3 regions of the Microbacterium triticisoli genome follow, and region 1 is predicted to be linked to each of the others. Evidence: predicted binding sites of a transcription regulator. Region 1 holds the regulator's gene; each other region holds the start of a gene.
The links. Region 1 encodes LexA, which represses DNA repair genes until DNA is damaged. Its sites were predicted from a motif close to TCGAACANNTGTTCGA; they were not measured.
Positions count from the first base shown of each region.

Region 1 (4,027 bases):
CGTCGAGCTCGACCTCGTTGCTGCACCTGCCGCACGACGTCGAGGACGAGTCGAAGCTCGACAGCCGTCTCGTCTCCTGGCTCGCGTTCGCCGACCAGAAGGTCGCGCAGGTCGTGACGCTGGCGCGGGGTCTCGATCAGGGCCGCGCTGCCATCCAGACGGAGCTCGACGCGGCATCCGCGGCTCTCGCCGACCGTCTGTCGGCTCCTGGTGTGCGCGACGGCGCCGTCCGAGCGCGCACCCTGTCGGACGCCGACTTCTCGCGTGTCTCGTACGCGGAGCGCGAGGCGGCGCAGGAGGAGGCTCTCGGTCTACCTGCGCTCCCGCTCACGACCATCGGGTCGTTCCCGCAGACCGGAGACATCCGCCGTGCTCGCGCTCGGTTCACGCGCGGTGAGATCACCGAGGCGGAGTACCAGGAGTTCCTGCGTGCCGAGATCGACAGCGTCGTGGCGCTGCAGGAGGAGCTCGGTCTCGATGTCCTCGTGCACGGTGAGCCGGAGCGCAACGACATGGTGCAGTACTTCGCCGAGAACCTGGACGGCTTCGCCGTGACCGAGAACGGCTGGGTGCAGTCCTACGGGTCCCGCGCGACGCGTCCGTCGATCCTGTGGGGCGACGTGTCGCGTCCCGCTCCGATCACGGTGGACTGGTCGACCTACGCACAGGGACGCACGTCCAAGCACATGAAGGGCATGCTGACCGGTCCGGTCACGATCCTGGCGTGGTCGTTCGTCCGCGATGACCAGCCGCTCGGGGAGACCGCCAACCAGGTCGCTCTGGCCCTGCGCGAGGAGATCGCCGATCTCGAGTCGGCCGGCATCGAGATCATCCAGGTCGACGAGCCGGCGCTGCGCGAACTGCTGCCGCTCAAGCAGGCCGACCAGCCGGCGTACCTGAAGTGGTCCGTGGACTCGTTCCGCCTCGCCACCGGCGGCGCCGTCGCGGCGACCCAGATCCACACGCACCTCTGCTATTCGGAGTTCGGCGTCGTGATCGATGCGATCCGCGCTCTCGACGCCGATGTGACGTCGATCGAGGCTGCTCGCAGCCGCATGGACGTCGTGGACGACATCTCCGCGGTCGGCTTCGACCATGGCATCGGCCCCGGCGTGTACGACATCCACTCGCCGCGCGTTCCCTCCACGGACGAGATCGAGGCGCTGCTGCGTCGCGCGGCCGCGGAGATCCCGAACCGTCAGCTGTGGGTAAACCCGGACTGCGGTCTGAAGACCCGCGGCTACGACGAGACCACCGCGTCGTTGCGCAACATCGTCGAGGCCACGCGTCGCGTCCGCGAGGACGTGTCGGTCGCCGTCTGACGTCCTGTCGCAGCAGAACGGCCGCTCCCGATCGGGAGCGGCCGTTCTCGTCCACGCGGATCACACGGCCCGAAGCACCGCCACGACCTTGCCGAGCACCGTCGCGTCGTCGCCGGGGATCGGCTCGAACGCGGAGTTCCGGGGGAGCAACCAGGTGTGTCCATCGCGTCGACGGAACGTCTTGACCGTCGCCTCGTCGTCGAGCATCGCGGCGACGATCTCGCCGTTCTCGGCGGTGTTCTGCGTGCGCACCACGACCCAGTCGCCGTCGCAGATGGCGGCGTCGATCATCGACTCGCCGTTCACCTTGAGCATGAACAGGTCACCCTTGCCGACGAGCTGACGAGGCAGGGGGAAGATCTCCTCGACCTGCTGTTCGGCGGTGATCGGCACACCGGCGGCGATCTGTCCCACGAGCGGGACCAGGGCGGCGTCGCCGACCGGGGGAGCGGTGTCAGCGGGGTTCTCGGTACCCGAGCCGGGGAGGTCGATGAGGACCTCCATGGCCCTGGTCTTGCCGGGATCCCGGCGCAGGTAGCCGCTGAGCTCGAGCTGACCGAGCTGGTGGGTGACGCTGGAGAGGGACTTGAGGCCGACGGCATCGCCGATCTCCCGCATGCTCGGCGGATACCCGTGCCGGGCGATCGAGGTCTGGATCACCTCGAGGATGGCCATCTGCTTGGCGCTGAGGCTCTTGCGTCGACGAGTGCGCGGTGCCTCGGTGCCGGGGGCTGTTGCGTCGCTCATGGCTGCTCCTTGGTTGCCGATCGGGTGCCCCGGCGGCGATGTCGGAGGCCCGTGGTGAGGTGTCGTTAGCGAAACCGTATCCGAGGTTCCCCGGTTCGGGGAAGATCTGTTCGAGCGTGTCGGACGATTCGACGGAAAGGTTTCGAAAAATGCTTGACAGAGATTCGAAATCGAAGATACATTCGGTACGTAGCTTCGCATCCCCCGCTCCCGGCCGAGCGGGGAATGCGAACGCTACGCCAAGTTCTCCCGATCGGGAGAGGGAGCACGAGGAGCAGCGATCATGAGCAGCATCACCGTCACGGCACCGTCCATCCGTCCGTCTGCGGCAGCCACGCGGCTGCGGCTGACGACGCGCGGACGCCGGGTGCTGCTCGCCCTGGCTGCGCTCCCTCTCGCCGTCGGTCTCGCCTTCGCAGCGCTCAGCGGCGGCTCCGCGTACGCCGGGGGTGAAGAGGTGGTCACGTCGTTCGAGACGGTGACCGTGATGCCCGGCGACACCCTGTGGTCGATCGCAGAGGAGATCGCTCCGGCGGCCGATCCGCGTGAGGTCGTCGATGCTCTGCAGCGGCTGAACCTGCTCGAGGGCGGCGCACTGATGATCGGCGACGAGTTGGCCATCCCAGCGGGTTACGAGAGCTGAGACGATTCGTCACATCGACACGGCCGTATAGAGCCGTCTCGGTAGCATGGGATGGATGACCTCCCTCGACGATCTCCCGCTCCGTGACGACCTCCGCGGGCTCACCCCGTACGGCGCTCCGCAGGCTCCGCTGCCGGTGGCCCTGAACGTCAACGAGAACACGCATCCCGTTCCGGATGCTGTCGCCAGCGACATCCTCGACGACATCGCCGTCGCACTGCGCGATGTGAACCGCTACCCGGATCGGGAGTTCACGACGCTGCGCGAGGGGTTCGCGGAGTACCTCGGGCACGGACTGTCCGCAGACCGGATCTGGGCGGGCAACGGTTCGAACGAGGTTCTGCAGCACATCGCCCAGGCCTTCGGCGGGCCGGGGCGCACGGCTTTCGGGTTCGCGCCGACGTATTCGATGTATCCGCTCATCACACAGGGAACGGGGTCGACCTGGGTCGCCGGGACGCGGCAGCCCGATTACACGCTGTCCGCGGAGGAGGCCGCCGAGCAGGTGGCGGCTGCTGACCCCGACATCGTCCTGCTGTGCTCGCCGAACAATCCGACCGGCACCCCCCTCGGCCTGGATGTCGTCGAGGCGGTGTACGAGGCATCCCGTGGCGTGGTCGTCGTGGACGAGGCCTATCAGGAGTTCGCGCCCCGTGACGCGCCTTCCGCGCTGACGCTGCTCGACGGACGCCCGCGGCTGGCGGTGTCGCGCACGATGAGCAAGGCGTTCGCGTTCGCCGGCGCCAGGGTCGGGTATCTCGCTGCCGACCCGGCGTTCATCGACGCCCTTCGTCTGGTGCGTCTGCCGTATCACCTGAGCGCACTCACGCAGGCTGCCGCCGTCGCCGCGCTGCGCAACGCCGAAACCATGCTCGCGATGGTCGACGAGATCGTCGAGCAGCGCGATCGCATCACGGCGACGCTCGAGGCTCTGGGGTACGCGCCGCACGAGTCGTGGTCGAACTTCGTGCTCTTCGGCGGGGTGTCTGACCCGAAGGCGACCTGGCAGTCGCTCTACGACAAGGGGATCCTCGTGCGCGATGTCGGCATCGCCGGTCACCTGCGCGTGACCGCAGGAACCGAGGCGGAGACCACGGCGTTCCTGGACGCTCTCGCGTCGATAGAATCGGCTTCATGAGCCGCACCGCCAGCCGTACCCGCAGCACGTCCGAGTCGTCCGTCGAACTCGAGCTGAACCTCGACGGCTCAGGCATCAGCCACATCGACACGTCGGTGCCGTTCTTCGACCACATGCTGACGGCGTTCGCCAAGCACTCTCTCACTGACCTCACGGTGCGTGCGTCCGGCGACACGA
Region 1 is NZ_CP107546.1:2,117,109-2,121,135, reverse strand. Features, by position in the region: gene metE (5-methyltetrahydropteroyltriglutamate--homocysteine S-methyltransferase) at 1-1,322, shown strand, start outside; gene lexA (transcriptional repressor LexA) at 1,383-2,069, opposite strand; gene OED01_RS10490 (LysM peptidoglycan-binding domain-containing protein) at 2,353-2,712, shown strand; gene OED01_RS10485 (histidinol-phosphate transaminase) at 2,768-3,850, shown strand; gene hisB (imidazoleglycerol-phosphate dehydratase HisB) at 3,847-4,027, shown strand, end outside.

Region 2 (4,027 bases), 790 kb from region 1:
TTCTCCGCCAGCGCCGTCTTGGCCGCCTTCATCGCGACCGCGCCGTTGTAGCCCCGACGTGCCAGCTGCCCGACCAGGCGCCGCAGAGCGGTGTCGTCGTCGAGCCGTGCGAGGGATCTCGCCTTCGTTCGGGCGAAATCGAGCGCGCGTTCGGCGTCGTCATCCGGCAGCTCGTCCAGAGCTGCATCGATGACGTCACGAGGGATGCCGCGTTGGGCGAGTGCACGACTGAGCGCGACGCGGCCCTGGCCCTTGCGCTCCACCCCGGAGGTCACGAGATGACCGGCCAGGATCGCATCGTCCAGGTATCCGCGGCGACAGAAGTCATCGATGACGTCGTCGATCTGCGCGGCCTCGATCCGCTGCCCCTGGAGCTCATACCCCTTCAGCACAGCCCGTGCTTCCGCGATCGAGAGCGAGCGTGTGCGGAGCTTGCGCACGAGCGTCTCTTCGGCCTTCTCACGGATGCTGTCGGCGTCCAGCGTGTCGCCGCTGTCGGCGGCCGCCTCGCTCTGGTGCGGGCGCAACGCCCTCAGTTTCGGGGTGGCGCGGGCTTCGCCCCGGTAGGCGGGATGCTGTGCACTCGGCGTACCGGAATCGGCGTCGTCTCCGCCGGCCCATGTCGGATGCCAGGATTCGGCGGCAGGAGGACCCTCGACGGCCTCGGACCGGCGCTTCGCCGGCCGTTCTGGCGCTGCCTCCCGACCGAACAGCGGGATCACGGGGGCGAGGCCGTCCTCGCCCCCGATCTCACCGGTCATCAGGCCGGGCGGCGCTGAGCGAGCTCATCCGCAGCCTCAGAAGCCGCGGCACCGCCGATGCCCAGCTTCTGCTTGATCTGCGTCTCGATCGTCCGCGCGATGTCGGGGTTGTTGAGGAGGAACGTACGCGCGTTCTCCTTGCCCTGGCCGAGCTGGTCACCGTCGTAGGTGTACCAGGAGCCCGACTTCTTCACGATGCCGTGCTCCACGCCGAAGTCGATCAGGCTGCCTTCGCGGGAGATGCCGATGCCGTAGAGGATGTCGAACTCCGCCTGCTTGAACGGCGGAGCCATCTTGTTCTTGACGACCTTCACGCGCGTGCGGTTTCCGACCGCCTCCGTACCGTCCTTCAGCGTCTCGATACGACGGATGTCCAGGCGGACCGAGGCGTAGAACTTCAGCGCCTTACCGCCGGCCGTGGTCTCCGGGGATCCGAAGAAGACGCCGATCTTCTCACGCAGCTGGTTGATGAAGATCATGGTCGTGTTGGTCTGGTTGAGACCACCGGTGAGCTTGCGGAGCGCCTGCGACATCAGGCGCGCCTGGAGACCGACGTGCGAATCACCCATCTCGCCCTCGATCTCGGCGCGGGGCACGAGCGCGGCGACGGAGTCGATGACGACGAGGTCGATCGCGCCCGACCGCACCAGCATGTCCGCGATCTCGAGCGCCTGCTCGCCGGTGTCCGGCTGGGACACCAGCAGCGCGTCGATGTCGACGCCGAGCTTCTTCGCGTAGTCGGGGTCGAGCGCGTGCTCTGCGTCGACGAACGCGGCGATGCCGCCCTGACGCTGCACGTTCGCGATCGCATGCAGGGTCAGAGTGGTCTTACCGGAGGACTCGGGGCCGTAGATCTCGATGATGCGTCCGCGGGGCAGCCCACCGACGCCGAGCGCGACATCCAGCGCGATGGAGCCGGTGGGAATGACCTCGACAGGCGCGCGCTCGTCGCTGCCCAGTCGCATGACCGAGCCCTTTCCGAACTGGCGGTCGATCTGGGCGAGGGCCGATTCGAGGGCCTTCTCGCGGTCTGCGGGTGATGGCATGACGTGCTCCTTCTGTTCGCGCTGCTGCCGCCTGTAGGCTGTCGCGGCCTCCCCTGGATGGGTCGACTCTCCGACAAGGCGTATGGCTTTGCGCCATGTCCCCCACGGTAGGCGGGGCCTCCGACATCGCATCGCAGGGTCCCGAGAACTGTGGAAAAGATGGGCTGTTCACCACTTGTGCAGAACGATACGCGCATCTCGAACAGATCTTCGACGACACGCCGAATCCCGATCGAAGATCGCTACGCCGGCAAGACGGTGCGGGTCAGCCCCGCCGCGGCTCCAGGCGCCCGACGCCATGACGGCGTTCGACCGGGACGTCCGTCTCCTCACAGAGCGCGAGCCAGATGTCACGAGGCGGCACACCGGCGGCAAGAGCCTCGGACGCCGTGCGCGAGCCCACCGCGCCCAGGACCAGATCGTCGACGAGCGACGCGGATCGCGCGCCGAACTCCGCCTCGACGGCACGCAGGAACTCACTCCGTCGCATCGAGAGCGGCAGCCCGTGTCAGTGCAGCGAGAGTTCGGGCTCGATCGAGGCGACCAGGTCGTCCGGAACGACATCCGGGAACACCTGCAGGCCTTCGAGCACCGAGATGCGGTCGCCGACCTCACGCATGATAGTGGAGATGGGAACGTCGAGCGCTTCGGCGACCGAGGCGAGGATCTCGCTCGAAGCCTCTTTCTGACCGCGCTCCACCTCACTGAGGTAGCCGAGCGCCACAGAGGCCTTGCTCGCCACCTGGCGGAGCGTGCGCCCCTTCTGGAGGCGGAAGTCCCTCAATACATCGCCGATCTCCTGGCGTACAAGAATCATCGGAACCTCCTCTCGTTCCCCGTCGCCGAGTTCGACGCCGAGCGGATCGCCAGTCTAACCCGACCGGCTATGGAAAAAACTAGCGTTGATTTCTGTGGTTCGGTTGTGAGCGCAGCAGCCCGGGCATTCATCACACCAGTGACAACCCCGGCGAGGCCGGTCCTATTCCTGCAGTGCGCGGAGGGCCGCCGAGATCGCGGCGTCGACGGACTGACGACGGATCTCCTCGCGGTCGCCCCCGAACCGGAACGCGACCGAGTGCACCCCCGCCGGCGTCGCGACCCCCACGTGCACCGTTCCGACCGGCTGCCCGTCCGGTGATGCCGGACCGGCGATGCCTGTCGTCGAGATCCCGACGTCGGCCGGTCGTCCTTCGACGGACACCGTCTCGCGCACCCCGTCGGCCATCTCCTCGGCCACCCGCGGGTGCACCGGTCCGTGCTCTTCGAGCAGGCCGGCATCCACCCCGAGCGCCGTGTGCTTGACGGGTGTCGCGTACGCGACCACGGCGCCGTTGAGAACTGCCGAGGCGCCGGGTACCGCGACGATGGCGGAGCTCACCGCTCCCCCGGTGAGCGACTCCGCGATACCAAGGGTCCATCCGCGATCGATCAGCAGCGCGACCAGCTCCGATGCCTTGGTCATGCGGCATCCGCCGATCGAGAGCCGCGCACCTGAGCGACGACGTAGTCGATGCCGCTGAGCACCGTCAGCAGCAGAGTCGCGTACATGAGCGCGGTGCCGATGCCGGTCCACCAGTCCAAGCCGATGAACTCCTGCAGCGGCAGCAACCACCATCCGAGCGTCACACCCTGCAGTGCGGTCTTGATCTTGCCCATCCACGCCGCGGCGACGATGTGCTGCTTGGCGACGACGAAACGGTGCACCGTGATGCCCCACTCGCGCACCAGGATGATGATCACGACCCACCACGGCCACTCGCCGAGGATCGCGAGACCCACGAACCCGGCCCCGGTGAGCAGCTTGTCGGCGATCGGGTCCCAGAGTTTTCCGAAGTCGCTGACGATGTCGTACCTGCGGGCCAGATAGCCGTCCACCCAGTCCGTCGAGATGGCGAAGACGAAGAGCACGCCGGCGACCCAGCGCAGGGCGAGATCGTCGGATCCGTACGTTCCGCCGAGCAGCAGGAGGATGAAGAAGACGACGGCGAGCGGGATGCGCGCGATCGTGATGGCGTTCGGCAGCTGCCGTGGGATCGCCATCAGTCGCGACCCGTCAGGCCCCAGGCGTCTTCATCGCCCTCGGCCTCCACGACGGGCAGTCCTCGGAACTGCTCCTCGACGGGATCGTGCTCGCTCACCTGCTGGTCGGCGGCGGCGGGCGCCGCGGCCGGCGCGGACGCCGGCGGATCGTCGCCGCGGATGTGCGCGAGCACCTCGGGG
Region 2 is NZ_CP107546.1:1,330,407-1,334,433, reverse strand. Features, by position in the region: gene OED01_RS06565 (regulatory protein RecX) at 1-761, opposite strand, end outside; gene recA (recombinase RecA) at 761-1,807, opposite strand; gene OED01_RS06555 (DUF3046 domain-containing protein) at 2,073-2,297, opposite strand; gene OED01_RS06550 (helix-turn-helix domain-containing protein) at 2,316-2,624, opposite strand; gene OED01_RS06545 (CinA family protein) at 2,787-3,269, opposite strand; gene pgsA (CDP-diacylglycerol--glycerol-3-phosphate 3-phosphatidyltransferase) at 3,266-3,847, opposite strand; gene OED01_RS06535 (FtsK/SpoIIIE family DNA translocase) at 3,847-4,027, opposite strand, start outside.
Region 2: recA (recombinase RecA) is a predicted target of LexA. The motif match lies at 2,006-2,021, and genes of this name have one in related genera.

Region 3 (4,027 bases), 780 kb from region 1:
CCACACGCCGATCGTGGGGGCCGAGGTGTCGGTGACGGCAGGAAGCACGATCGCGCTTCCCCTGAACCGGGAGTGGGAGCATGCGGTCGTGCTCGTCGAGGGTGACGCGACGGTCGAGGGCGTCGTGATGGAGCGCAACCTGATGCTCTATCTCGGCGACTCCCGGGACGACGCGACCGTGGTCAGCGAGACCGGCGCTCTGCTGTTCGTCCTCGGCGGCGAGCCCTTCGAAGAGGATCTCGTGATGTGGTGGAACTTCGCCGCTCGCACGCACGAGGAGATCGCCGATGCACGGGACGACTGGGAGGCGGGATCGCCGCGGTTCGGGCACGTCGTGACGCACGACGACGAGCGGATTCCCGCGCCCGAGCTGCCGCACGTCCGGCTGATGCCGCGACGCCGGCGCATCTGACGTTCGGCGGGTCGGCGGGTCGGGTCCTGCGTCCTGCGCACGTACGTCCTGTGCACGCACCGCCGCATGTGCCATGCGTACGCGGCGACCTTCGATGTGGTCGGAAGCCTGGATCGCCTGCCGGCTGCGCCGGGTCCCGGGCGCGATCGCTTTGGCGCCTGGGCGCACTGATCTTCAGGTGAACATGACGCGTGGTGGGGGTTCGTCGATGTAAGTGCATCCCATCGGGCTTGTCCAGGCGATGACGCCGTTGGGGAGCTGGGTGACGGACCATCGGTGTCGGTCGGGCAGGTCGGGGTGTTTCAGGGTGTGGTGGTTGACGCAGAAGCAGCACAGGTTGCAGAGTTCGGTGGCCCCGCCTTTGGCGTGGTCGTGGTTGTGGTCGATCTGGCAGCGTCGTGCGGTGCGTTGGCAGCCGGGGAACCGGCAGCGCTGATCGCGGGCGCGGAGGTAGCGTTTCATCGATGCGGAGGGGGTGTACGTGTCGGTGATGGTGAGCATTCCGGCCGGGTCGAGGAACAAGCGTGTCCACTGCGGGGCGCGTGCGGCGAGGGGGCGGACGTGTTCGGGGAGCATCGGCCCGAATCCGTCGAGGTGGGCCATCTTGTCGTCGTCGCCGGCGAGGGTGGTGGCGGCGATCGTGACCTGGATGGTTGCGCGGATCGCTTCGGCCGGGGCGCCGGTGGCACTGCCGAGTTCGCTCGCGAGGAGCAGTTCGAGCATGACGTCGGCGCGGATCTGGTCGAGGGTGCGGTCGTCGTTCTCGGCCGGCCCGATCGTGGGGCGTTGGGCGATGATCTGCGTGGCGGTCTCGGTCGCGCGGTCGTAGGCGGCCTGGATGAGGTACTCCGGGCCGGAGAGCACGAGCTGGGAGATGCCGTCGTCGAGCGGATACGTTCGGGCCTGCCGGGACGACAGCGCCTGCCGGTACCGTTCGGCGACCGTGGTCGGCGCGATGGACGCGGCGATTGCCTTCACCATGGTCAGGGTGCGGCCGGGGCTCTCGGAGACCGCGATCTCGAGCGCCCGCCCCTGATACTCGGCCAGCTCCGCACCCGACCGTGTGGACAGGGCCGAGGCGCCCTGCAGGATCGCGTCCGCATGCCGGGACGTGATCGCCCCATCCCGCAGAGCCCGCCACACCTCTGGGAACTCGCGGGTGAGAGTGTGCGCACGATGCAGCATCCCGGTCACCGTCCCGGTCGACAGGCGCGATGCGGCGGCGAGCTCGGCCGTCAGCGAACGCACCGCAATCTCGTGATGCGGCGTGCCGAACGGATCCTCCTCCAGCAGGATGTCGAACCGCTCCGCCAGCAACCGCGCCCGCTCTGCCTGCAACGATGCGATCTGCGCATTCACCGACTCGAACGCATCCAGCAACTCGGCCTCGCGATCGGCCCGCGTCCCCGTGATGAATGCCATGCTTCAGTTTAGAACATATGTACGAAGAGTAACAAGAGGTGTGGGCGGGGATGTGGACAACCGGGATGCGGGCGTTCGGCTCGCTCCGCTCGCTCAACGAGGAAGAGGAGACGCTCGCTCACGAACGCCCCAGGCAGCGGAACGGGGCGGATGCCGCAGCATCCGCCCCGTCCTGTTCGCCTACTGCGCGTCGACCGTGACGACCGAGCGCACGTCGGAGTCGCCGTACTGCACGACGCCGAGGTAGCGCATCCCGGCGGTCAGACCCGACCACGACACGTCGTAGCTGGTCTTCTCGCCGCGTACCGCATCCAGCGGGTTCGGGGTCGCCGTGAAGGCGCCCTCACCCTCCGGCTGCACGTTGGCGTAGGTCATGTCCCACGTCATCGGGCCGGTGGTGGAGTACACGTTCGCGACCACGCGGTACGTGCCAGCGGTGGGAGCCGCGATCGTGACCCGCTCGTCCGCCGAGCCCGACGCCGACTGCCATGACTGGTAGTAGCGCAGGTCGTCCGGGCTGACGACACGGTAGACCGTGAGGTCGAGGTCGCTGCCCGCGTCATCCGACGAGTCCAGGTCGAAGCGCGAGAGCGTGGTGCCCTCGGGGACGTCGACGATCCAGGACACGTTCTTGTTCGCGTCGCCGGAGTTCTCGTCGCCCGAGTGCCCCTCGACGGGGTTGGCCTCGTCGACCAGCAGCTCGAACGGCGTGAGACCCGACAGCGCGAGCGGCAGGTCGCCGGTCAGACCGGGCGTGACCTCGACCGTGGCACTGCCGTCGACTCCGGTGCCGACGACCTCGGCCGGAGCGTCAGCCGTCACCGGGAACACCGCGATCGGCGAACGGACATCGCGGCCCTCGCCCGACCAGGTGAGCGAACCTGTCGCCCACTGCTCGACAGGAGCGCCGGCGTTGTCGACCGTGACCGTGAAGGTCGCGGTCTCCCCCGCGCCGCCGAAGGTGAGCGTGGACGGCTCGATCGTGACGTCCAGACCGGGGACGTCAGCGGACGCCGTGTAGGTTCCGGCGGCGGTCGAGGTGACGGTCCGTGTCACGGTCTGCGCGCTGGTCAGCGTGCCGATCGAGATGGACGCGAGGTTGAGGTTGCTGCCGTCGATCGGGTCGATGCCGTCGAACTCCGCGAGCTGCTTCCCCTCGAGGAACGCCGCCCAGTCGGCCGGGCCGTTGAGGTACAGCATCCCCGGCTCGAAGAAGCGGGTCGGTTCGACCTGGCCTGCGCCCTGCTCGAACGGGTCGGTGTTCTCCGATCCATCGCCCTTCACGGTGTTCGACGCGGTCGTCATCATCGCGGACTTGATCTCCGACGGAGCGGCGTTCGGTCGCTCCGACAGGTACAGGGCGCCGAGACCGGCGATGTGCGGTGCAGCCATCGACGTTCCGGACAGGATGCCGAAGGTCGGCTCCGCCCCGGCCGCGTTGTGGGTCGCCGCGAGGATCGCGACACCCGGTGCGGCGATGTCGGGCTTCATGACGTCCGTGCCATCGGCGTAAGTCGGGCCACGGCTCGAGAAGCCGGCGATCTGCGGCGTCGGAGTCTCCTCACCCGTGGTGTTCTCACCGACCAGCGTGATGGGTCGATCGGCGCCGCCCTGCACGTAGGCGAGGACCGCGGCACGGTGCACGGATCCGAGGTGCACGGTCGGCACGACGTGGAAGTCGTTGTCGAGCGAGTCCGCCCCACCAGGGACGTTCACGAGGACGACGCCGATGCCCCCGGCATCCTTCACGACCTGCGACTTCTCGGCACGCGCGTTCTCCCCGCGGTCGCAGACCACGATGTGTCCGGCGACCTTCGCGGGGTCGAGGCTGCCGGGGAGGCACAGCGCCGCGCCCTCGGCTGCGGCGGCGTCGCCGGCGTAGATCGACGGACCGGTGACGGTCTCGCCGAACGGAACCGAGACGCTGGCGCCGGCCTCGGCGAACCCGTCGAACGTGACGGTGCCCTCCCAGGTCGGGATGGTGGATGCCGCGACGGTCGTGTACCAGGGCGAAGCGTGGTCGGCGGTGGCCGCGTCAGGGCCGTCGTTGCCCGCGCTCACCGAGACGAACACACCGGCCGCTGCCGCGTTGAAGAACGAGATGTCGTCCGGTGCGAGCACGGTGGTGGCCGCGCCGCCGCCGATCGAGTAGTTGATCACGTCGACGCCATCCGCGACGGCCTGGTCGATCGC
Region 3 is NZ_CP107546.1:2,897,961-2,901,987, forward strand. Features, by position in the region: gene OED01_RS14030 (pirin family protein) at 1-412, shown strand, start outside; gene OED01_RS14035 (HNH endonuclease signature motif containing protein) at 587-1,834, opposite strand; gene OED01_RS14040 (S8 family peptidase) at 2,015-4,027, opposite strand, start outside.
Region 3: OED01_RS14035 (HNH endonuclease signature motif containing protein) is a predicted target of LexA. The motif match lies at 1,844-1,859, and genes of this name have one in related genera.